2 regions of the Acidovorax cavernicola genome follow, and region 2 is predicted to be linked to the other one. Evidence: riboswitches for the same ligand, from Rfam matches in the RefSeq annotation. Region 2 holds a riboswitch; the other holds the start of a gene.
What was found. Region 2 has a riboswitch for S-adenosylhomocysteine ahead of ahcY (adenosylhomocysteinase). Riboswitches for the same ligand answer to the same signal wherever they lie in the genome.
Positions count from the first base shown of each region.

Region 1 (10,349 bases), on a different contig from region 2:
GAGTCGGTAGGCCCGGCTGCCGTCTTGTTCGTGCAGCAGGCCATAGTACTGGTCGAAGCCGGGCCGCACGCTGAGCACTTTCACCATCTCGGGCGACATGACCACGGTGGTGAAGCCCTCGGCGGCCAGCTTGCGCGCGGTGTCGCCGGGCGACAGCAGCAGGTAGTCGCGGTAGCGCCAGCGCCCGAGCGTGTCGCCCCAGATCGGGTTGGGGCCGTAGTAGATCGCCTCGTTCAGCGCGATCTGGTAGACGCGGCCGGTCACGTTGCGGCGCACATAGTCCATCACGCCGTAGCCCGGCACGTGCTTGCGCAGGAAGGCCTCGCGCGCCTCGGGCGTGAGCGAGATCATCGACACCTTGGTGGCCGTCTGGCCGACCGAGACGGCAGCCAGCACGGCCAGCAGCAGCACCACGACCCAGTCGCCGATGCCGGCTCCGCTGCGTGGACCCACGGGTGCGGCGGCCTTGGCTCCGCGCAGGCGGCGCACGCCCGCTGCGATGCCGCTGAACAGCGCCTGCCAGCCCACGGCCGCCGTCACCGCGAGCAGCGGGAACGAGGCCATGAGGTAGCGCGGGTAGCGCGAGGTCACGACCCACACGGCCACCGAGTACAGGCAGAACCAGCCTGCGGCGCGCACAGCGGCGGAGCGCTTCCAGAGCACGCTGAAAGGCGCGAGGAACACGGACCAGATCAGCGCGTTGGGCATCTCGGCGTGGTCGCGCACGTCGGCCACCTGCTGCACGTAGTCGGCCGGCACCCACTCGCTGAAGCCGAACACGCGCGCGCCGATCGGGTTGAAGGGATCGCCCGTCATGATCGCGTTGCGTGCGTACCAGTAGATGCACGGGATCAGGAAGCACAGCAGCGCCGGCGCCCAGGCCCGCAGCACGCGGCGCTCGTGGCGCACCACGAACACCGCCACCAGCGGCAGGAAGATCAGCGCCTGGTACTTCGAGCCTGCCGCCACGCCGAGGCAGAACGCCGCCAGCGAAAGCCAGCGCGTGCCGTCGCGCAGCGGCTCGGATTCACGCCACCACCACAGCGCCACGAAGGCCGACAGCACGAACAGCGCCACGCCCATATCGATCAGCGCGTTGGCGTAGTCGCCCATGCCCAGCCAGATGGCCGCGCCGATGCAGGCGGTGAGCCGGTTGGCGTGCAGGATGCCCAGGCGGAAGATCATCAGCACCGACAGCGCGCCCGCCAGGCCGTTGAGGAAGTGCGGCAGCACGTCGTCGCCTACCTGCAGCGCGGCGGCGTACAGCAGGTTGTAGTTGTACGGGAACCAGGGGTAGCGCAGCCAGTCGTGGATGCCCAGCGTGCCCTGCTGCGCCACCAGCCGTGCATAGGGCAGGTGGTACATCAGCTCGTCGAAGGCGGCCGGCGGTGCAAGTGGCGCCACCAGCGCGGGCAACACGACCAGCGCCAGCGCGATGGCGGCGATGCGCTCGTAGCGGGTCCATGGTGCGGCGGCAGGCGCGGCCGCGCGCAGCGCGCGCACGTCGGCGCGCCAGCCGCGCCACTGCCACGCGGCGGCCACGACGCCCGCGCCGATCAGGCCCAGCGTCGCCTCGCGGCGGAAGAGCCCGAAGATGGCCAGCGCCTGGAACGCACAGATGTAGAGGCCGACGCCGAGCGCAGCGGCCATGGCCGCTTCGAGCCAGGCATCGCGGCGCGAGGGCGGGCGCAGCCATGCGAGCACCGTGCGACCGAGGCCCCAGCAGGCCATCACGAAGACCGCGAACTGGGCGTAGTGCGCGGCGGCAAAGATCAGCTTCTGAATATCAACTCCCGTGGCCGGTCACACCGGAGGGCCGGCCAACCGGCAGGTTCAAAGGTTCGGCGCCAAGAGGCGCTCGAGCTCCGATTCGCTCGTATGGCGCCGCGCGGCCTGGTCCTGCAACTGGTCGTGTCCGATCTTGCCGACGTTGAAGTACGTCGCATCGGGGTGACCGAGGTAGAAGCCGCTCACGCTGGCGGCGGGCATCATAGCGAGGCTCTCCGTCAGGGTCATGCCAATGTCCGCGCAGTTCAGAAGGTCGAACATCGGGCCCTTCACGCTGTGGTCGGGGCAGGCCGGATAGCCGGGCGCGGGGCGGATGCCGCGGTACTTCTCGGCAATCATGTCGTCGTTGCTCAGGCCTTCGTCGGGCGCGTAGCCCCACAGGTCGGTGCGCACGCGGTGGTGCATGGCCTCGGCGAAGGCCTCGGCCAGCCGGTCGGCCAGGGCCTTGAGCATGATGGCCGAGTAGTCGTCGAGGTCGTCGATGAAGAACTTCTCTTTCTTCTCCACGCCCAGGCCGGCCGTGACGGCGAACATGCCGACGTAGTCCTTCACGCCGCTGTCCTTGGGCGCGACGAAGTCGGCCAGGCAGCGGCTCGGGCGCATCACGCCGTCGATCATCTGCTTCTCGGTCTGCTGGCGCATGCCGTACCAGGTGAGCGCGACCTCGCTGCGCGACTCGTCGGTGTACAGCTCGATGTCGTCGTCATTCACGGTGTTGGCGGGCCAGAAGCCGATCACGCCGCTGGCGCTGAGCCAGCGGCCTTCGATCAGGCGCTTGAGCATGCGCTGGCCGTCGGCGTACACGCGCACGGCCTCGGTGCCGACGATCTCGTCCTTCAGGATCGCGGGGAACGGGCCGGCCAGGTCCCAGGTCTGGAAGAACGGGCCCCAGTCGATGTACTTGGCCAGCTCGGTGAGGTCGAAGTTCTTGAACACGCGCCGGCCGATGAACTTGGGCACCGTGGGCACGAAGCGCGCGAAATCGACGGGCGTCTTGTTGGCGCGCGCCTTGGTCAGCGGCCACATCGGCACCTGCTTCTTGTTGGCGTGCTGCGCGCGCACCTTGTCGTAGTCGGCGTTGATCTCGTCGATGTACGCGGTGGCCTGGTCGCTCAGCAGGCTCTGCGCCACGCTCACGCTGCGCGAGGCGTCGGGCACGTAGACCACGGGGCCTTCGTAGTGCGGCGCGATCTTCACGGCGGTGTGCACGCGGCTGGTGGTGGCGCCGCCGATGAGCAGGGGGATCTTCTTGATGCGGAAGTGGTCGTCCTTCTGCATTTCGCCGGCCACGTACTGCATCTCTTCGAGGCTGGGCGTGATGAGGCCCGACAGGCCCACGATGTCCGCGCCCTCGACCTTCGCCTTGGCCAGAATTTCGTGGCACGGGACCATCACGCCCATGTTCACCACTTCGAAGTTGTTGCACTGGAGCACGACGGTGACGATGTTCTTGCCGATGTCGTGCACGTCGCCCTTCACGGTGGCGATGATGATCTTGCCCTTGGTGCGCACGTCGCGGCCCGCGGCCTCGTCCTGGCGCTTTTCTTCCTCGATGTAGGGAATGAGGTGGGCCACGGCCGACTTCATCACGCGCGCCGACTTCACCACCTGCGGCAGGAACATCTTGCCCTGGCCGAACAGGTCGCCCACGATGTTCATGCCGTCCATGAGCGGGCCTTCGATCACGTGCAGTGGACGCCCGCCGGTGGCGAGGATGGCCTGGTAGGCCTCTTCCGTGTCTTCCACGATGAAGTCCGTGATGCCGTGCACCATGGCATGCGACAGGCGCTGGTTGACCGGCACCGGGTGCTCCGGCGTGCCGCGCCATTCGAGCTTCTTGCTGTCGTCCTTGGCGCCGCTCTTGGCGGTCTCGGCCACTTCGACCAGGCGCTCGCCCGCGTCGGGACGGCGGTTGAGCACCACGTCTTCCACGCGCTCGCGCAGCGTCGGCTCCAAGTCGTCGTACACGCCGACCATGCCGGCGTTGACGATGCCCATGTCCATGCCCGCCTGGATCGCGTGGTACAGGAACACGGTGTGGATGGCTTCGCGCACCGGGTCGTTGCCGCGGAAGCTGAAGCTCACGTTGCTCACGCCGCCCGAGACCTTCGCGCCCGGCAGGTTCTGCTTGATCCAGCGCACGGCGTTGATGAAGTCGACCGCGTAGTTGTCGTGCTCCTCGATGCCGGTAGCAATGGCGAAGATGTTCGGGTCGAAGATGATGTCTTCGGGCGGAAAGCCCACCTCGTCGACCAGCACGCGGTAGGCGCGCTCGCAGATCTCGATCTTGCGTGCGTAGGTATCGGCCTGGCCCTTCTCGTCGAAGGCCATGACCACCGCGGCGGCGCCGTAGCGCTTCACCAGCTTGGCCTCGTGCTTGAACTTGTCGACGCCCTCCTTCATGGAGATGGAGTTGACGATGCCCTTGCCCTGGATGCAGCGCAGGCCGGCTTCGATCACGTCCCACTTCGAGCTGTCGACCATCACCGGCACGCGCGCGATGTCGGGCTCGCTGGCAATGAGGTTCAGGAAACGCACCATGGCGGCCTTGCTGTCGAGCATGGCCTCGTCCATGTTGATGTCGATCACCTGCGCGCCGTTTTCCACCTGCTGGCGCGCGACGGCCAGGGCGTCCTCGAACTGGCCGTTGAGGATCATGCGCGCGAAGGCCTTGGAGCCGGTGACGTTGGTGCGCTCGCCGATATTGACGAACAGCGACCCTTCGCCGATGGCGACCGGCTCCAGGCCGGACAGCTTCATGGGAGGGGGAGCAACGGGAGCGGAAACGGATGCGGGAATCTGGGACATGGCCTCACCTGCGGAAGAGTCGAACAGGCGAGCGTCGTTGTCGCCCCAAGCCTGACGATTCGCCTCTGTGGCGAACCGCTGCAACGCTCCTTGGGAAGTCGCGCATTTTAGGTCGATTCGATGGCGCCCTGGGAAAACCCCAGTTTTCATTCCCGCCCGTGTCCACAGAATGCGCCCACCGTTTCTGAACGAACGTTCGTGTTTTTAACCAAACGTAAGGGAGAGCGCCAGATGGCCAGGAAGTGGAATGTCCGGTTGCAGCATGCAGCCACCCCGATGCGCGCCGTGGCCTTGAGCTGCGGTTTCCTGGCCGCCGCGGCCACCGTCGTTCTTGCGCCGCCGGCCCACGCCGCCGCCAGCGACACCGCCACGCGGGTCGAGGCCCGCGTCACCTCCGACACGGCGAAGACCCGCTACCCGATCGTGCTGGTTCACGGCCTGCTGGGCTTCGACAACCTGCTGGGCGTCGACTACTTCTACGACATCCCCGGCAAGCTGGCCGGCGCGGGCGCCAAGGTGTACGTGGCGCAGGTGTCGGGCACCAACACCTCCGAGATCCGCGGCGAGCAGCTGCTGCAGGAGCTCAAGACCATCCGCGCGATGGAGCAGAACCCCACGCTCAAGTTCAACCTGATCGGCCATTCGCAGGGCTCGCCCACGGTGCGCTACGTGGCGGCGGTGGCGCCGGACATGGTGGCCTCGGTCACGTCGGTGGGCGGCGCCAACGGCGGCTCGAAGGTGGCCGACCTGCTCGCGAAGCTGCCCGAAGGCGGCATCGCCCAGACCCTGGTGGTGAAGGCCGTCGGCCTGCTGACGGGGCTGATCGGTTTTCTCTCGGGCAAGGACCCGAGCCAGCTGCCCGAGGTGCCGCTGAACGCGCTGGCCTCACTGACCACGGCGGGCGGCGCGGCCTTCGACGCCAAGTTTCCGCAGGGGCGCCCCGCCGCGGGCTCGTCGTGCGACGTGAAGAGCGGCGCGGCCGTGGTCAACAACGTGCGCTACTACTCGTGGTCGGGCGTGTCGACCGGCTTCAACCTGTTCGACCCGAGCGACACGGCACTGTCGACACTGGGCGGCCTGTTCTTCTTCGGCGAGGCCAACGACGGCCTGCTCGCGGTCTGCACCACGCGCCTGGGCACCCACCTGGGCGACTACCGCCAGAACCACCTGGACGAGGTGAACCAGGCCTTCGGCAACACCTACGGCAGCCAATTCCCGTACTACGAAAAGAAGGTGCCGGAGCTGTTCAGGGAACAGGCCGCGCGGCTGAAGAGCGCCGGGCTCTGAGGAGGCGAAGCAGGCATGCGCGGCGTGGCCGTGACCCTCGGCGCGATCGCGCTGGTGGCCGTGGGGGCCGGCTGGCTGGCGCTGGGCCCGAGTGCGGTCGATGCGCCACGGACCACCGCGCCTGCAGCGGCGACCACGGCCGTCGCTCCGTTGTCTCCCGCACCGCGCCCGCCCGCCACCGCCGCGGCCCCCGATGCCCTGCTCACCAGCGACCTGATCGCCCTCTTCGACCAGGTGCTCGCCGAAGCACAAGCCGACAGCAAGGCCACGCTGATGGCCCGCGCGCCGGCCTTGCTTGCCAAGCACCTGCGCGAAGACTGGCGCGTGCGTGCGCTGGGCCTGCTGGAGCGCTACGTCGACATGCAGGAGGCCCTGCGCACCCTGCAACCGCCCGCGGCCAACGACCCGGCCTTCCTGCGCCGCAGCCTGGAAGCGCGCGAGGCGGTGCGCCGGCAGTATTTCGCGCCCGAGGAAATCGAAGGCCTGTTCGGCGACCAGATCCGGCAGGACCAGTTCATGGCCGAGAAGATGGAGCTGCTGTCCAACCCCGGCCTCACGCCCGAGCAGCGCGCGGCGGCGCTCGCGCAGAGCGAGCAGGCCTGGCTGTCGCCCGCGCAGCGCGAAGTGCGCAAGGACGCGGTGGCCCACCTCGACGTGATGCGCCAGACCGAGGCACTGCAGGCGCGCGGCGCGAGCCCCCAGGAGCGCTTTGCCGCGCGCAGCGAGGCCTACGGCTACGAGGTGGCGCGCGGCCTGGCCACGCTCGACCAGGAAACCCAGGAATGGAACGCGCGGCTCGACCGCTACGCGAGCGCGCCCGAATCCGAGCAGGCCCGTCTGCGCGAGACGCTCTTCAACGAGAGCGAGCGCCTGCGCCTGAGCGGCGCCCTGGCGATGCGCTCGGCCGCCGCACCCAAGCCGGCGCGGTGAACTGATTAAGTAAGCGCAGGCTTACGCAGGCTGCGCTTCACCCATCGCCGAGGCCGGCAGGCCGAACACGCGATCGAAGGCCCAGTTGAAGATGAAGGTGTAGACCAGGAAGAACACCACCAGGCCCAGGTCCATCACCAGCGCCTGCCAGAGCGACACGCCCAGGCCCCAGGCCAGCATCGGCACCAGGAAGGCGATCAAGCCGCCCTCGAAGCCGATGGCGTGGGCGATGCGGCGCTTCAGGCTGCGCCCGCGCACCGCCTGGCGCGACTCCCAGCGCTCGAACAGGGCGTTGAAGGTCAGGTTCCAGATCACCGCGATGACCGAGGCGCCCACCGCCAGGAGGCCCGAGTGGCCGAGCCCCGCATCCGACATCAGGGCCAGACCGGCGCTGGCCGCCACGATGGCGATGCCCTCGTAGAGGGAGATGTAAACGATCCGACGCTGAATGCCCTGCATGACTTTTCTCTGTGTGTTTGACTGCGATGGGTGGACTTTATTTGTGTTTTACTGATATAAAAAGTTAACTTATTTCAGTTTTATTGATAGGTCAGACCAGTCGAGGTGCCATGGCTTTCTCCAGCGACAACGTCGAAGTCTTCCTGGCCGTGATCGACCACGGCTCCTTTTCGGCCGCCGCCCGGGCGCTGCACAAGGTGCCCTCGGCCGTGAGCATGGCCATCGCCAACCTGGAGGCCGAGCTGGCGCTGTCGCTGTTCGACCGCAGCGGGCGCGAGCCCCAGCCCACCGCCGCCGCGCGCTCGCTCGAACCCCAGGCGCGGCTGCTCGCGGCCCAGCTGCGGCAGTTGCAGGTGCAGGCACTGGCGCTCACGCAGGGGCTGGAAGACCGGCTCACGCTGGCCATCGCGCCCGAACTGCTGGCCGCGCCTTGGAGCGGACCGCTGGCCGCGCTGGCCGACGATTACCCGCTGCTGCAGGTCGAGGTGCTGGCCGCGCCGCAGGCCGACGCGCTCGCGCTGCTGCACAGCGGCCGGGCCCAGCTCGCGCTGGTGTTCGAACGGCCCAGCCTCGACGGCCGCGAGGGCTTCCAGGAGGTCGGAAGCGACATCATGGTGGCGGTGATGGCGCCCGACCACCCCGTGCTGCGCGCGGCGGTCGGCGGGCGCCTGCGCGAGGAGCACCTGACCAACACCCGCCAGATCGTGGTCGCCGGGCGCGACCTGGGCACCAGCGACCCACGCTTCGTGTTCGCACGGCATGTCTGGCGCACCGACAACGCGCTGGCCGCGCTGAGCCTGATCACCGCCGGGCTGGGCTGGGGCTGGTTGCCGCGCACCTTTGCGCGGCCGCACGTGGCGGCGGGCGCGCTGGTGGAGATCCCGTTCGAGAACCTCAGCAACGGGCTCGACCTGTGGGTCGACGTGGTGTGGTCGCGCGAACGGCCGCTGGGCCTGGGCGCGCAACGCTTCGTGGATCTGATCGCGCGCGACCGGCAGGCGGCGGCCGGTATCGAGACGCCGGCCGCGTAGGCTCGTTCAGGGCCGGCCGTGGCCGTGCCCACCTCCGCCGCCGTGCCCTCCGCCTCCACCGCCGCCATGCGGACGCCCGCCACCACCGCCGGGCCGACCCCCGCCCGGATGGGGATGCGACACGCCCGGCGGCGGCCCGGGACGGAAACCCGGCTGGGGTCGCGGTGGACGGAAGCCGGGGTCCACAGGCGGCCGATAGCCCGGTCCGCCGGGCGGACGGACACCGGGTCCGTGCGGCGGACGCACGCCGTGCCCCGGCGGCCAGGGCCGAGGCTGCCAGCCCGGGCGCACGGGCGGCGGCGGACGCCAGCCCGCGATCGGTGGTGGCGGTGGCCGCTGGCCCCACCAGCGCCGGTCGCCGTACCAGGGACGGTCGCGGTAGTAGTCGGCCCAGTAGCTGCCGATCACGAAGCTCACGATGGGCACGCCGATGATGGCGCCGTAGGTGGCCAGCGGCACGCGCTGCTGCTGGTAGGCGTAGTCGAGGTTCTTCGACCAGAGCCAGCCGCGTCCGCCATCGGGCAGCACCACGTCGCACCAGCCGTAGCCGCTGGTACAGCCGACCACGTCGACCGGCTGCCCCGGCCCGAGCCGCGCCACCAGCGGGTAGTCGCCCGAAGGCCCGGCCCGCAGGTTGACCGCGCCGCGTGTGAAGGCCTGCTGCGCCGCCGCCGCGAGCGGCAGCAACACGACGATCGCGCCCAAGGCGGCGCGACGCAAGAAGGAGGATGTGGCGTTCATGAGGGGCTCCTGTGCGCCCCAGCGTAGGCGCGGGGCGTGGAGCCGTCAATCAGCCGAAGGCGCGCGCGGCGCCCGGCTTCATGCAGCCTCTTGGTAGAAACCGTTGCTGTTGAGCAGGCGGCCCTTGGCCGGCGCCACGGCCTTGCCGATCGCCGCGATGTGGTCCGGCGTGGTGCCGCAGCAGCCGCCCACGATGTTCACCAGCCCCTCGGCCGCGAACTCGTGCAGCAGGCGCGAGGTGACGTCGGGCGTCTCGTCGAAGCCGGTGTCGCTCATCGGGTTGGGCAGGCCGGCGTTCGGGTAGCAGCTGATGTAGGTGTCGCCCGCCACGCGCGCCAGTTCCTGGATGTAGGGGCGCATCAGCGTCGCGCCGAGCGCGCAGTTCAGGCCGATGGCCAGCGGCTGCGCGTGGCGCACGCTGTGCCAGAAGGCGGTGACGGTCTGGCCGCTGAGGATGCGGCCCGAGGCGTCGGTGACCGTGCCGCTGATGATCAGCGGCAGGCGCTGCCCGCTCTTGTCGAAGTACTCGTCCACCGCGAACAGCGCGGCCTTGGCGTTGAGCGTGTCGAAGATCGTCTCGACCAGGATCACGTCGGCGCCGCCTTCGACCAGTGCCTCGGTCTGCTCGTAGTACGCGGCGCGCAGCGCCTCGAAATCGACATTGCGCGCGCCGGGGTCGTTCACGTCGGGGCTGATGCTCGCGGTCTTGGGCGTCGGGCCGAGGGCGCCGGCCACGAAGCGCGGCTTTTCGGGCGTGCTGTACTTGTCGCAAGCCGCGCGCGCCAGCTTGGCCGATTCGAGGTTCATCTCGCGCGCCAGATGGGCCATCTTGTAGTCCTCCTGCGCGATGGTGGTGGCGCCGAAGGTGTTGGTCTCGATGAGGTCGGCACCGGCCGCGAGGTAGGCCTCGTGGATGTCGGTGATGACGTCGGGGCGCGTGAGCGACAGCAGCTCGTTGTTGCCCTTCACGTCGCGCTCGAAATCCTTGAAGCGCTCGCCGCGGTATTGCTCCTCGGTGAGCTTGAAGCGCTGGATCATCGTGCCCATCGCGCCGTCGAGGATGGCAATGCGCTGGGCGAGGATGCCAGGCAGGGCCTGGCCGCGGGTGTAAACGAGAGGCTTCATAGCCCCCGATTGTAGAAACCGGGGCCCGGCCCTGATGCCCGTCAGCCCTTTCGCTGGCCTTCGACGAAAGCCAGCACCGCTTCCAGCATCCGGCGCACGTGCGGCTTCACGCCCGCGGCCACCTCGGGCAGGTAGTCGAAGGGCAGTGCTTCCTGCATGTAGCTCGACTGCGTCATCTCC
Region 1 covers NZ_QXMN01000048.1:20,580-30,928, reverse strand. Annotated here, with positions in the region: gene D3H34_RS26590 (ArnT family glycosyltransferase) at 1-1,731, opposite strand, end outside; gene metH (methionine synthase) at 1,834-4,596, opposite strand; S-adenosyl-L-homocysteine riboswitch at 4,619-4,694, opposite strand; gene D3H34_RS26580 (esterase/lipase family protein) at 4,828-5,883, shown strand; gene D3H34_RS26575 (lipase secretion chaperone) at 5,899-6,813, shown strand; gene D3H34_RS26570 (PACE efflux transporter) at 6,835-7,272, opposite strand; gene D3H34_RS26565 (LysR family transcriptional regulator) at 7,383-8,303, shown strand; gene D3H34_RS26560 (SH3 domain-containing protein) at 8,310-9,044, opposite strand; gene D3H34_RS26555 (homocysteine S-methyltransferase family protein) at 9,123-10,169, opposite strand; gene hutG (N-formylglutamate deformylase) at 10,211-10,349, opposite strand, start outside.
Region 1: linked by a shared signal. The riboswitch ahead of metH (methionine synthase) and the one ahead of ahcY (adenosylhomocysteinase) in region 2 are both predicted to bind S-adenosylhomocysteine.

Region 2 (10,349 bases):
GAACAGGGCGTCCGGCTCCAGCGCGGCGACGTTGCCGCCGGCCAGAGCGATCGCCAGGAAGGCGCCCGCGGCGCGCAGCCGAGGTGCAGGGTGGGTCATCGGCTTCACGGCTTGGGGGGCAGCAGGCCGCGAAGGTCGTCCATCGAAACCCGGGCGTCGGGCGCAGCGGACGGCGCTGCAGGCGCGGGACGCGCTGGAGCGGCCGGTGCGACCGCCACGGGAGGCGGCGGCGGAGGCGCTATCACGGCCGGCGCGGGCGCGGGCACGGGAGCTGCGGCCGTCTTCGGCGCCGGAGCAGCCGCCATCTCGGTCGTGCCGATCTTCATGCCGGCCGTCGCCTCGTCACCGGTCTGCGAGTTGCGGTCGAAGCTGCGCACCTCGCCGAAGATCAGCTGGATCCAGTTCGGGTAGTTGAAGCCCGCGCCGGTGCCCGAGTCGATGGCCACGCCGATCAGGCCGCCGATCATCACGTTGCCGACCAGGCCCACGTTGGCGCGCGAGATGGCCTGGCCGCGGGCCGGCGGCTGGCCGGGCTGGGTGCATTCGATGTTCAGGTTGTCGCCGGAGCGCCGCACCGGCAAGGTCAGGCCGGAGCGCACCACGGCGTCCATGCGGTCGTTGGAGACCCTGCAGCGGGCGCCGTCGACGACCTTGCCTTCAGGCGACAGGGTCTCGACCTTCACGTTCTGCGTCGTCCCGTGGGTCACGGAGGCGCAGCCCGTCAAAATAGACAAAACACCCGCGCCGACGCACAGGCCCCAAAATCGCCATCCGGCTCCTCGCATTGCTGCCCCTCGTTGTTTGTTTGTAAATCAATGTAGCGCGGCGCGAGTCTAGCGCTCCCCTTTCCACTCTTTCAGGCCTCATTCCATGTTCAGTTACCGCCACGCGTTCCATGCCGGCAACCACGCCGACGTGCTCAAGCACACGGTGCTGATTGCCACGCTCGACCACCTGCTTGAAAAAGAAGCCGCGCTGACCGTCGTCGACACCCACGCCGGCGCCGGCCTGTACCGCCTCGACGGCGACTACGCCGGCACCAGCGGCGAAGCGGCCGAGGGCGTGCTGCGCCTGCTCGCCGAGCCCGAAAAGGCACCCGACACGCCCGCCCCGGGTACGAAGCCAGCCGCCAAGAAGACCGCAGCCCCCGCCGCGGAGAAACCGCTGGCCGAGGCCATCGCGCGCTACCTGAGCGTGATCCACGACTTCAACCCCAAGGGCGGCGCCCGCGTCTACCCCGGCTCGCCGTTCATCGTGCAGCACCTGCTGCGCGACCACGACAAGCTCAAGCTGTTCGAGCTGCACCCGACCGACGCCCGCACGCTGGACGCCAACATCGCCCAGCTCGAGGCCGGCCGCCGCATCGCCGTGCTGCGCGAGGACGGCTTCGGCAGTGCCACCAAGTTCCTGCCGCCGCCGTCGCGCCGCGCCCTGGTGCTGATGGACCCGAGCTACGAAATGAAGACCGACTACGGCCGCGTGCTCGACTTCGCGGCCGAGGCGCTCAAGCGCTTCGCCACCGGTACCTATGCCGTCTGGTACCCGATCATTCCGCGCCCCGAAGCGCACGACCTGCCGCGCCGCCTCAAGACGCTGGCGACCAAGGCCGGCAAGTCGTGGCTGCACGCCACGCTGACCATCAAGTCGAGCAAGATCACGAAGGACGCCGCCTCGGGCGAAACGCAACGCCCGGGCCTGCCGGCCAGCGGGATGTTCCTGATCAACCCGCCCTACACGCTCAAGCCGCTGCTGGCCGAGGCGCTGCCGCAGCTGGCCGAGCGGCTGGCACAAGACCGCAACGCGTCGTACTCGCTCGAGAGCGGCGGCTAGAACGGAGAAGAAAGGCGCTCAGCGGCGCTTGCGGGGCGGCACGGCCGCCCGCTTGCGCGCGGGTGCCGGCGCACGGGCGCGCGACGTCGGCGCTTCCGGCGCGGCCTGCAGGTCGTCCGCCGCCACGGTCTCGCCGCCGCAGCGCATGCCTTCGCGGTCGATGACCGACAACGCCACCTGCTTGATGCCCAGCCCCGTGAGGCCGATACGATCGGCCGCGGCGCGGCTCAGGTCGATGATGCGGCCCGGCGTGAAGGGCCCGCGGTCGTTGATGCGCACCAGCACCTCGCTGCCGTTGACCAGGCTGCGCACGCACACGCGCGTGTTGAAGGCCAGCGTCTTGTGGGCCGCCGTCATGGCACCCATGTCGAAGCGCTCGCCGTTGGCGGTCTTGCGCTGGTGGAACTGGATGCCGTACCACGAGGCGCCACCGCGCTCGAAGATCTCGCGCGGTTCATCGCCGGGCACGCCGTCATCGAGCGCCTCGCCGGTGCCCGACACCGCGAGGTCGTAGCGCACCGACGGCACGTTCGAGCGCGCTGCGGCACCAGGCGGCACGGCCAGGCCGCGCCCCAGCGGCTGCAGCCGCTTGGCGGACGACGCCGGGGCAGCGGCAGTGTCCGCGTCCTTTTCCTGCGTGGCAGGCGGCATGGTGCATCCTGCGAGCACGCAGGAGACCGCGACGGCGACCGCGCGCAGCCCCCTCAATCCAGGCGCTCCAGAATGGCCAGCGTGGCCGCCGACTGGTTCATCGTGTAGAAGTGGATCGCGGGTGCGCCGCCTTCCTGCAGGCGCGCGCACAGGTCCGTCACCACGTCCAGGCCGAAGGACTTGATCGAGGCCGTGTCGTCGCCGAAGCCCTGCAGCCGCAGGCGGATCCAGCGCGGGATCTCAGCGCCGCAGGCGTCCGAAAAGCGCATGAGCTGCGTCGAGCTCGTGATCGGCATGATGCCGGGCACGATCGGCGTGTCGAGCCCCAGCTTGCGCGCGTCGTCGACGAAGCGGAAGTAGGCCTCGGGGCTGAAGAAATACTGCGTGATGGCCGAATCGGCACCGGCCTTCACCTTGGCCGCGAAGGCCTGCAGGTCGGCTTCGGGCGAGCGCGCCTGCGGATGGATTTCGGGGTAGCAGGCCACCTCGATGTGGAAGTCGCGCCCAGTCTCTTCGCGGATGAAGGCGACGAGGTCGCTCGCGTACTGGAACTCGCCGCCGATGCCGTAGCCGCTGGGCAGGTCGCCACGCAGCGCGACGAGGCGCTTCACGCCCATCGCCTTCAGCTCGGCGAGCTGTTCGCGCACGGTGGCGCGCGTGGCGCCGATGCACGAGAAGTGGCTCGCGGCGTCCACGCCTTCGGACAGGATCTCCTGCACCGCACCGAAGGTGCCCTGGTGCGTGGAGCCGCCCGCGCCGTAGGTGACGGAGCAGAACTGCGGCTTGCGCACATACAGCTGCTGGCGCACCGCGCGCAGCTTGACCGCGCCTTCGGGCGTCTTGGTCGGAAAGAATTCGAAACTCAGCGGAAGGCGCACCTGCGTCTCCTCAGGAAGCGTCGCTCGCGCGATCGGCACGAACGGCATGAATGAAAAACTCGCGGTTGCCGTCGCCCCCGGCGATCGGGCTGTCGAACCAGCGCAGCACCTTCAGCTCGAGCGCCGCGCAGGCGTCGTGCAGGCGCTTCTCGACCACGGCGTACATCGACTCGTCGCGCACGATACCGCCCTTGCCGACCTGGCCGGGCTGCAGTTCGAACTGCGGCTTGACCAGCATCAGCAACTGGCCGTCGTCGGCCAGGAAGGGCACCACGGCCGGCAGCACCAGCGTGAGCGAGATGAACGACAGGTCACCGACGATGAGGTCGAAGCGCGGCTCGGCCGGGGCTTCGATCGCTTCAACCGCTTCTTGGGCCTCGCCAGCTTCTGCATCTTCGTCATCGTCCACCTGCAGGTCGGCCGGCGACAACGCCCGCGCATTGACGCCTTCGATGGCGACGACGCGCTCGTCCTCGCGCATGCGCGGGTGCAGCTGCCCGTGGCCCACATCGACGCCCACCACGCGGGCGGCGCCGTGCTGCAGCAGGCAGTCGGTGAAGCCGCCGGTCGACTGGCCGACGTCCAGGCAGAGCTTGCCGGTCGCGTCCACGCCGCTGACCTTCAGCGCGCCTTCGAGCTTGAGACCGCCGCGCGACACGTAGCGTGCCTCGGCGGCATCGGCCAGTTCGAGCTCGGCCGACTCGGGCACTTCGTCCTTGTTCTTGACGACGTTGCGCCACGCGTCGCCCGTGCCCGCATCGCGCCAGCGCATGCCGCCGGCGATGAGCCGCACGGCTTGCGAGCGCGAGGCGGCCAGGCCGCGCTCCACCAACAATTGATCGGCGCGCACGCGGATCAGTAGCGGTAGGTGTCCGGCTTGTAAGGGCCGTTCTTGTCCACGCCGATGTAGGCGGCCTGAGCGTCGGTCAGCTCGGTGAGCATGGCGCCGACCTTCTTCAGGTGCAGGCGCGCGACCTTCTCGTCCAGGTGCTTGGGCAGCACGTAGACCTTGCCGGCCTGGTAGGCGTCGGGCTTGGTGAACAGCTCGATCTGGGCGATGGTCTGGTTGGCGAACGACGACGACATCACGAAGCTCGGGTGGCCCGTGCCGCAGCCCAGGTTCACCAGGCGGCCCTTGGCCAGCAGGATGATCTTCTTGCCGTCCGGGAAAGTGATGTGGTCGACCTGCGGCTTGATCTCTTCCCACTCGTACTTCTCGATCGACGCGACGTCGATCTCGTTGTCGAAGTGGCCGATGTTGCAGACGATGGCCTGGTCCTTCATGGCGGCCATGTGCTCGTGGCGGATCACGTCCTTGTTGCCCGTGGTGGTCACGAAGATGTCGGCCTTGTCGGCGGCGTATTCCATCGTCACGACCTTGTAGCCTTCCATCGCGGCCTGCAGAGCGTTGATGGGGTCGATCTCGGTGACCCACACCTGGGCGCTCAGCGCGCGCAGGGCCTGGGCCGAGCCCTTGCCCACGTCGCCGTAGCCGGCCACGCAGGCCACCTTGCCGGCGATCATCACGTCGGTCGCGCGCTTGATGCCGTCGACCAGCGATTCGCGGCAGCCGTACAGGTTGTCGAACTTGCTCTTGGTGACCGAGTCGTTCACGTTGATGGCGCGGAACAGCAGCGTGCCCTTGGCCGACATTTCGTTCAGGCGGTGCACGCCGGTGGTGGTCTCTTCGGTCACGCCGATGATCTCGGCCGACTTGCGGGTGTACCAGGTGTCGTCGACGGCCAGCTTGGCCTTGATGGCGGCGAAGAGGATGCGTTCTTCTTCGCTCGTCGGGTTGGCGAGCACGCCCAGGTCTTTTTCAGCGCGCTGGCCCAGGTGCATGAGCAGCGTGGCGTCGCCGCCGTCGTCCAGGATCATGTTCGGGCCTTCGCCCTTCGAGCCCTTGGGGCCGAAGTCGAAGATGGCGTGGGTGTAGTCCCAGTAGTCCTTCAGCGACTCGCCCTTGATGGCGAACACCGGCGTGCCGGCGGCTGCGATGGCGGCGGCGGCGTGGTCCTGCGTCGAGAAGATGTTGCACGAGGCCCAGCGCACTTGCGCGCCCAGGGCTTGCAGCGTCTCGATCAGCACGGCCGTCTGGATGGTCATGTGCAGCGAGCCCGTGATACGCGCGCCCTTGAGCGACTGGCCCTTCGAGAACTCTTCACGGATGGCCATCAGGCCGGGCATCTCGGTTTCGGCGATCTTGATTTCCTTGCGGCCCCAGGCGGCAAGGGACAGGTCGGCAATCGCCTGGTCGGCGGTCGAGACGGGGGTGGGCTTGAGAACAGCGCTCATGAGAACTCCAAAACTGGTTTGAAAGATGCCACTGCGTACGGGGAAGAAAAAGACTCACCGCGAGAACAGCGGGTGAGCGTGGTTGCGATGTGGTCCGAGCCTCACGCCTGACGGCGCTGCAACGCTCCTCGGAGCGCCGGATTGTAGTCGGGGCCGTTCCACCCGCCAATCGGCCCGGACATCCCACATCGCGGAAAGCGCGGGATGCTCCTCGTCGCGTGGACCACCCCGGGAAACTCCGCAGGCAAATCCGCGCTTCCAACGCCCTGAGGCGCACCGGCGCGGCGTATCGTGGCGGCGGGCCCCGGCCGCCCGGCCGCTGCCTGCCTTCACCCGTTCGATTGTTTTCATCACCCGACACAGGAGATTCCGCACCATGGCCACTGCCAAGAAAGCCGCCGCGAAGAAAACCACCGCCAGCAGCGCCGGCGCGAAGCAGGCGGCGCCCAGCGCCGCGGACATGCTCAATCCGATGAAGAACCTCAAGGGCATGGCCGACCGCCTGCAGAGCCTGAACCTGACCGGCGGCGCCGGCAAGCTGCTGGACAGCGGCCGCAAGGACCTGCAGGCGCTGATGCAGGCCAACGAGAAGTCCTACCAGGGCCTGCAGACCGTGGTGCAGCGGCAGACCGAGATGATCAAGAGCGCCATCGCCGAATGGCAGACGGCCGCCAAGTCCATGCCCGGCAAGGACCCGAAAGAGAACCTCGCCAAGCTCGACGAGCTGGGCCGCCAGTCGTTCCAGCGCGCCATCGACGACATCAAGGAACTGGCCGACCTCGCCGCCAAGTCGCAGGCGGACGCCTTCGACGTGGTGCGCCAGCGCGTCCAGGCCAACGTGGACGAAGTGACGAAGCTGCTGCAGCGCAAGTAGCAGGAAGACAACCAGGACGGCCAAGTGGCAGCGGTTCGCCGTTGCCCGGGCCACGCGGCCGGACGACCGCGGGAAACACCACCGTAGACAACGAGACAACACACCCAGGCGGAGGTCTTTCATGAGCCAGTTTCCGTCCCTCGATCCCATGGCCATGTGGCGCGAGCTCACGGCCCAGTGGGAGAAAAGCACCAACGAATTCGCCAACGAGGCCATGTCCTCGGACCCGTTCCGCCAGGGCATGCACGGCGGCATGAACGCCTCGCTCACCGCGCAGAAGGCGCTGGGCGACCTGATGGCGCGCTACCTCACGCTGCTGAACCTGCCGACGCGCGCCGACCTGCAGGCGCTGGGCGAGCAGCTGCACCGCATCGACGACCACCTGGCCGGCATCCGCCGCGCGCTGGAAGGCGAGGCCGGCACGACCCCACGGACCGCGCAAACTGCCGATGCCGCCACCGCGCCGCCCCGGCCGCGACGCACCAAGCAGCCGCCCGCAGCGGCGCCTGCCCCGGCAGCCAAAGCCGCCCCGAAGAAACGCCCCGCCGGAAAGCGCCGCCCATGAGCGCGCCCGCCGACACCTTCCAGCTGCCCGACATCCGCGGCGAGATCGAGCGCACGATCCAGCGCAACATCAAGGGGCTGGATTTCCTCACCTCGACCGCGCCCGCCGTCGGCCTCACGCCCAAGGACGAGATCCACCGGCGCGGCACGCTGAGCCTGTACCACTACCGTCCGATGGTCGACGAGATCTACCGCGTGCCGGTGCTGATGGTGATGGCCACCACCAACCGCGCCTACATCTTCGACCTCGCGCCGGGCCAGAGCATGGTCGAGTACCTGCTGCTCAAGGGCTACGACGTCTACGTGATGGACTGGAACGCGCCGCGCCCCGACGAGAAGCGCCTGCGCATCGAAGACTACGTGCTCGACTTCATTCCCGATTCGATCCGCCGCGTGCAGGAAGACTCGGGCGAAGAAGACGTCACCGTCGCCGGCTACTGCATGGGCGGCGTGCTCTCCACGCTGTACGCGGCGCTGCATCCCGGCGGGCCGATGAAGAACCTGGCGCTCTTCACCACGCCGATCGACTTCAGCCGCATGAAGCTTTTTCATGCGTGGTCCGACCGGCGCTATTTCGACGTCGACCGTCTCATCGACACCGTGGGCAACGTGCCGCCCGAGATGCTGTTCGCCTCCTTCGACATGCTGCGCCCCGCCGGGCGCGGCGCCGGGCTGGTGCAGCTGTGGGACAACATGGCCAACGACGAGTTCGTCAAGTCGTACCGCATGTTCGACCGCTGGGGTGCCGAGATGCTGCCGCTGGCCGGCGAGTACTTCCGACAGACGGTGAAGGAACTCATGTGGGACAACAAGCTGCACAAGGGCGAGCTGGTGCTAGGCGGGCGCAAGGTGCTGCTGAAGAACATCACCGTGCCGGTGCTGCACGCGCTCGCGCAGCACGACCACATCGTGCCCTACGAAGCGGGGCAGCCGCTGATCGCCGGCATCGGCTCCACCGACAAGGAAGAGGTGGTGCTCAAGGGCGGCCACGTCAGCCTGGCGGCCGGCACCAATGCCGTGCGGCGGCTGTGGCCCAAGCTCGACGAGTGGCTGGGCGTGCGTTCCACCTGACGAAGACCCAACAACCACGGCAAGATGAAGATGATCGCTTCACGCACCTACCCACGCACCGTCGCCCATGCGGACGGCGAGATCACCCTGCGCCTCATGAGCGGCGCCGACGCCCCCGCCGTGCTGGCCTTCGCGCAGGCACTGCCGGCGCACGACCTGCTCTTCCTGCCGCGCGACATCACCGAGCCCAAGGTGATGGCCGCCTGGGTCCGCGCCATCGAGCGCGGCGACATCGACAGCGTGCTGGCCGTGCGCGACGGCGCCGTGCTGGGCTGCGCGGCCGTCATTCGCGACCCGCATTCGTGGTCCGGCCACGTCGCCGAGCTGCGCGTGCTGGTGTCGCCCGCGCTGCGCGGCGGCGGCCTGGGCCAGCAGCTGGCGCAGGAAGGCTGCGCGCTGGCCTTCGCGCACGGGCAGGAAAAGATCGTCGCCCAGATGACCGTCGACCAGCGCGGCGCCATCGCCGTCTTCCAGGCCCTGGGCTTCCGGCCCGAGGCCTTGCTGACGCGCCACGTGAAGGACCGCGAGGGCAAGGCGCACGACCTCGTGATGCTGAGCCAGGACGCGGCACAGGTCGAGGCGCAGATGCGGGCGTATGGGGTGACGGAGGCGTTTTAGGCCCATAGGCGGGGGGTTGAGGGGGCTTGCGAGGCGCCCTCCTAAAATCGGGGGATTCCCCTGCAGATTGCCCACCTTGTCTTTTCTCGCCGAAACCCGCCGCCGTCGCACCTTCGCGATCATTTCCCACCCTGACGCCGGCAAGACCACGCTGACCGAAAAACTGCTGCTGTTCTCGGGCGCGATCCAGATCGCCGGCTCGGTGAAGGCACGCAAGGCCTCGCGCCATGCCACCTCCGACTGGATGGAAATCGAGAAGCAGCGCGGCATCTCGGTGGCTTCGTCGGTGATGCAGATGGTGTACCGCGAGCACGTGATCAACCTGCTCGACACGCCCGGCCACAAGGACTTCTCGGAAGACACCTACCGCGTGCTCACCGCCGTCGACTCGGCGCTGATGGTGATCGACGCGGCCAACGGCGTGGAAGCGCAGACGCGCCGGCTGATCGAGGTCTGCCGCCAGCGCGACACGCCCATCATCACCTTCGTCAACAAGATGGACCGCGAAGTGCGCGAGCCGCTGGACATCCTCGATGAGGTGGAACGCGAACTCGGCATGCCCTGCGTGCCCATGACCTGGCCCGTGGGCCAGGGCAAGAGCTTCCGCGGGATCATGAACCTGCGCACGCAGGCGATGACGGTGTTCGAGTCGGGCAGCGAGCGGCTGCCGCACGACTTCGAGACCATTCCGCTCGCCGAGCGCGACACGCTGGTCAAGCGCTTCGGCGCCGACTTCGAGCACGCCATGGAAAGCATGGAGCTGGCCACCGGCGCCTCCCCCACCTGGGACCGCGAGGCCTTCCTGGCCGGCAAGCAGACACCGGTGTTCTTCGGCTCGGGCGTGAACAACTTCGGCGTGATGGAAGTGCTCGACGCGCTGGTCGACCTGGCCCCCTCGCCGCAGTCGCGCACCAGCACCACGCTGGTCAACCGCCAGCCGGTGGTCAAGGAGATCCAGCCCGAGGACAAGGACTTCGCGGGCGTGGTCTTCAAGGTGCAGGCCAACATGGACGCCAACCACCGCGACCGCATCGCCTTCGTGCGCATGGCCTCGGGCAAGTACACGCCGGGCATGAAGCTGAAGGTGCAGCGTACCGCCAAGGAACTGCGCCCCACCAGCGTCGTGACCTTCATGAGCCAGCGCCGCGAGGCGGTGGAAGAGGCCTACGCGGGCGACATCGTGGGTTTCACCACGCACGGCGGCGTGCAACTGGGCGACACCATCACCGACGGCGCGAACCTGCAGTTCACCGGGCTGCCCTTCTTCGCACCCGAGCTGTTCATGACCGTCATCCTGAAGAACCCGCTGCGCACCAAGCAGCTGCAGCAGGGCCTGGCCCAGCTCGGCGAGGAAGGCGCGATCCAGGTCTTCCGCCCCGAGGTCGGCGGCCCGATGCTGCTGGGCGCGGTCGGCCAGCTGCAGTTCGAAGTGGTGCAGCACCGCCTGAAGGCCGAGTACGACGCCGACGTGCGCCTGGAAGGCTGCCAGTACACGGGCGCGCGCTGGATCACGGCCGATACCCCGGGCGAGCTGCGCGAGTTCATCAACGCCTACCCGGTGCGCATGG
Region 2 covers NZ_QXMN01000003.1:252,889-263,237, forward strand. Annotated here, with positions in the region: gene D3H34_RS05650 (S1C family serine protease) at 1-99, opposite strand, end outside; gene D3H34_RS34495 (hypothetical protein) at 105-707, opposite strand; gene D3H34_RS05660 (23S rRNA (adenine(2030)-N(6))-methyltransferase RlmJ) at 871-1,830, shown strand; gene D3H34_RS05665 (septal ring lytic transglycosylase RlpA family protein) at 1,849-2,481, opposite strand; gene metF (methylenetetrahydrofolate reductase [NAD(P)H]) at 2,535-3,359, opposite strand; gene D3H34_RS05675 (TlyA family RNA methyltransferase) at 3,370-4,209, opposite strand; gene ahcY (adenosylhomocysteinase) at 4,215-5,654, opposite strand; S-adenosyl-L-homocysteine riboswitch at 5,722-5,790, opposite strand; gene phaP (TIGR01841 family phasin) at 6,031-6,528, shown strand; gene D3H34_RS05690 (hypothetical protein) at 6,650-7,093, shown strand; gene D3H34_RS05695 (alpha/beta fold hydrolase) at 7,090-8,163, shown strand; gene D3H34_RS05700 (GNAT family N-acetyltransferase) at 8,194-8,781, shown strand; gene D3H34_RS05705 (peptide chain release factor 3) at 8,858-10,349, shown strand, end outside.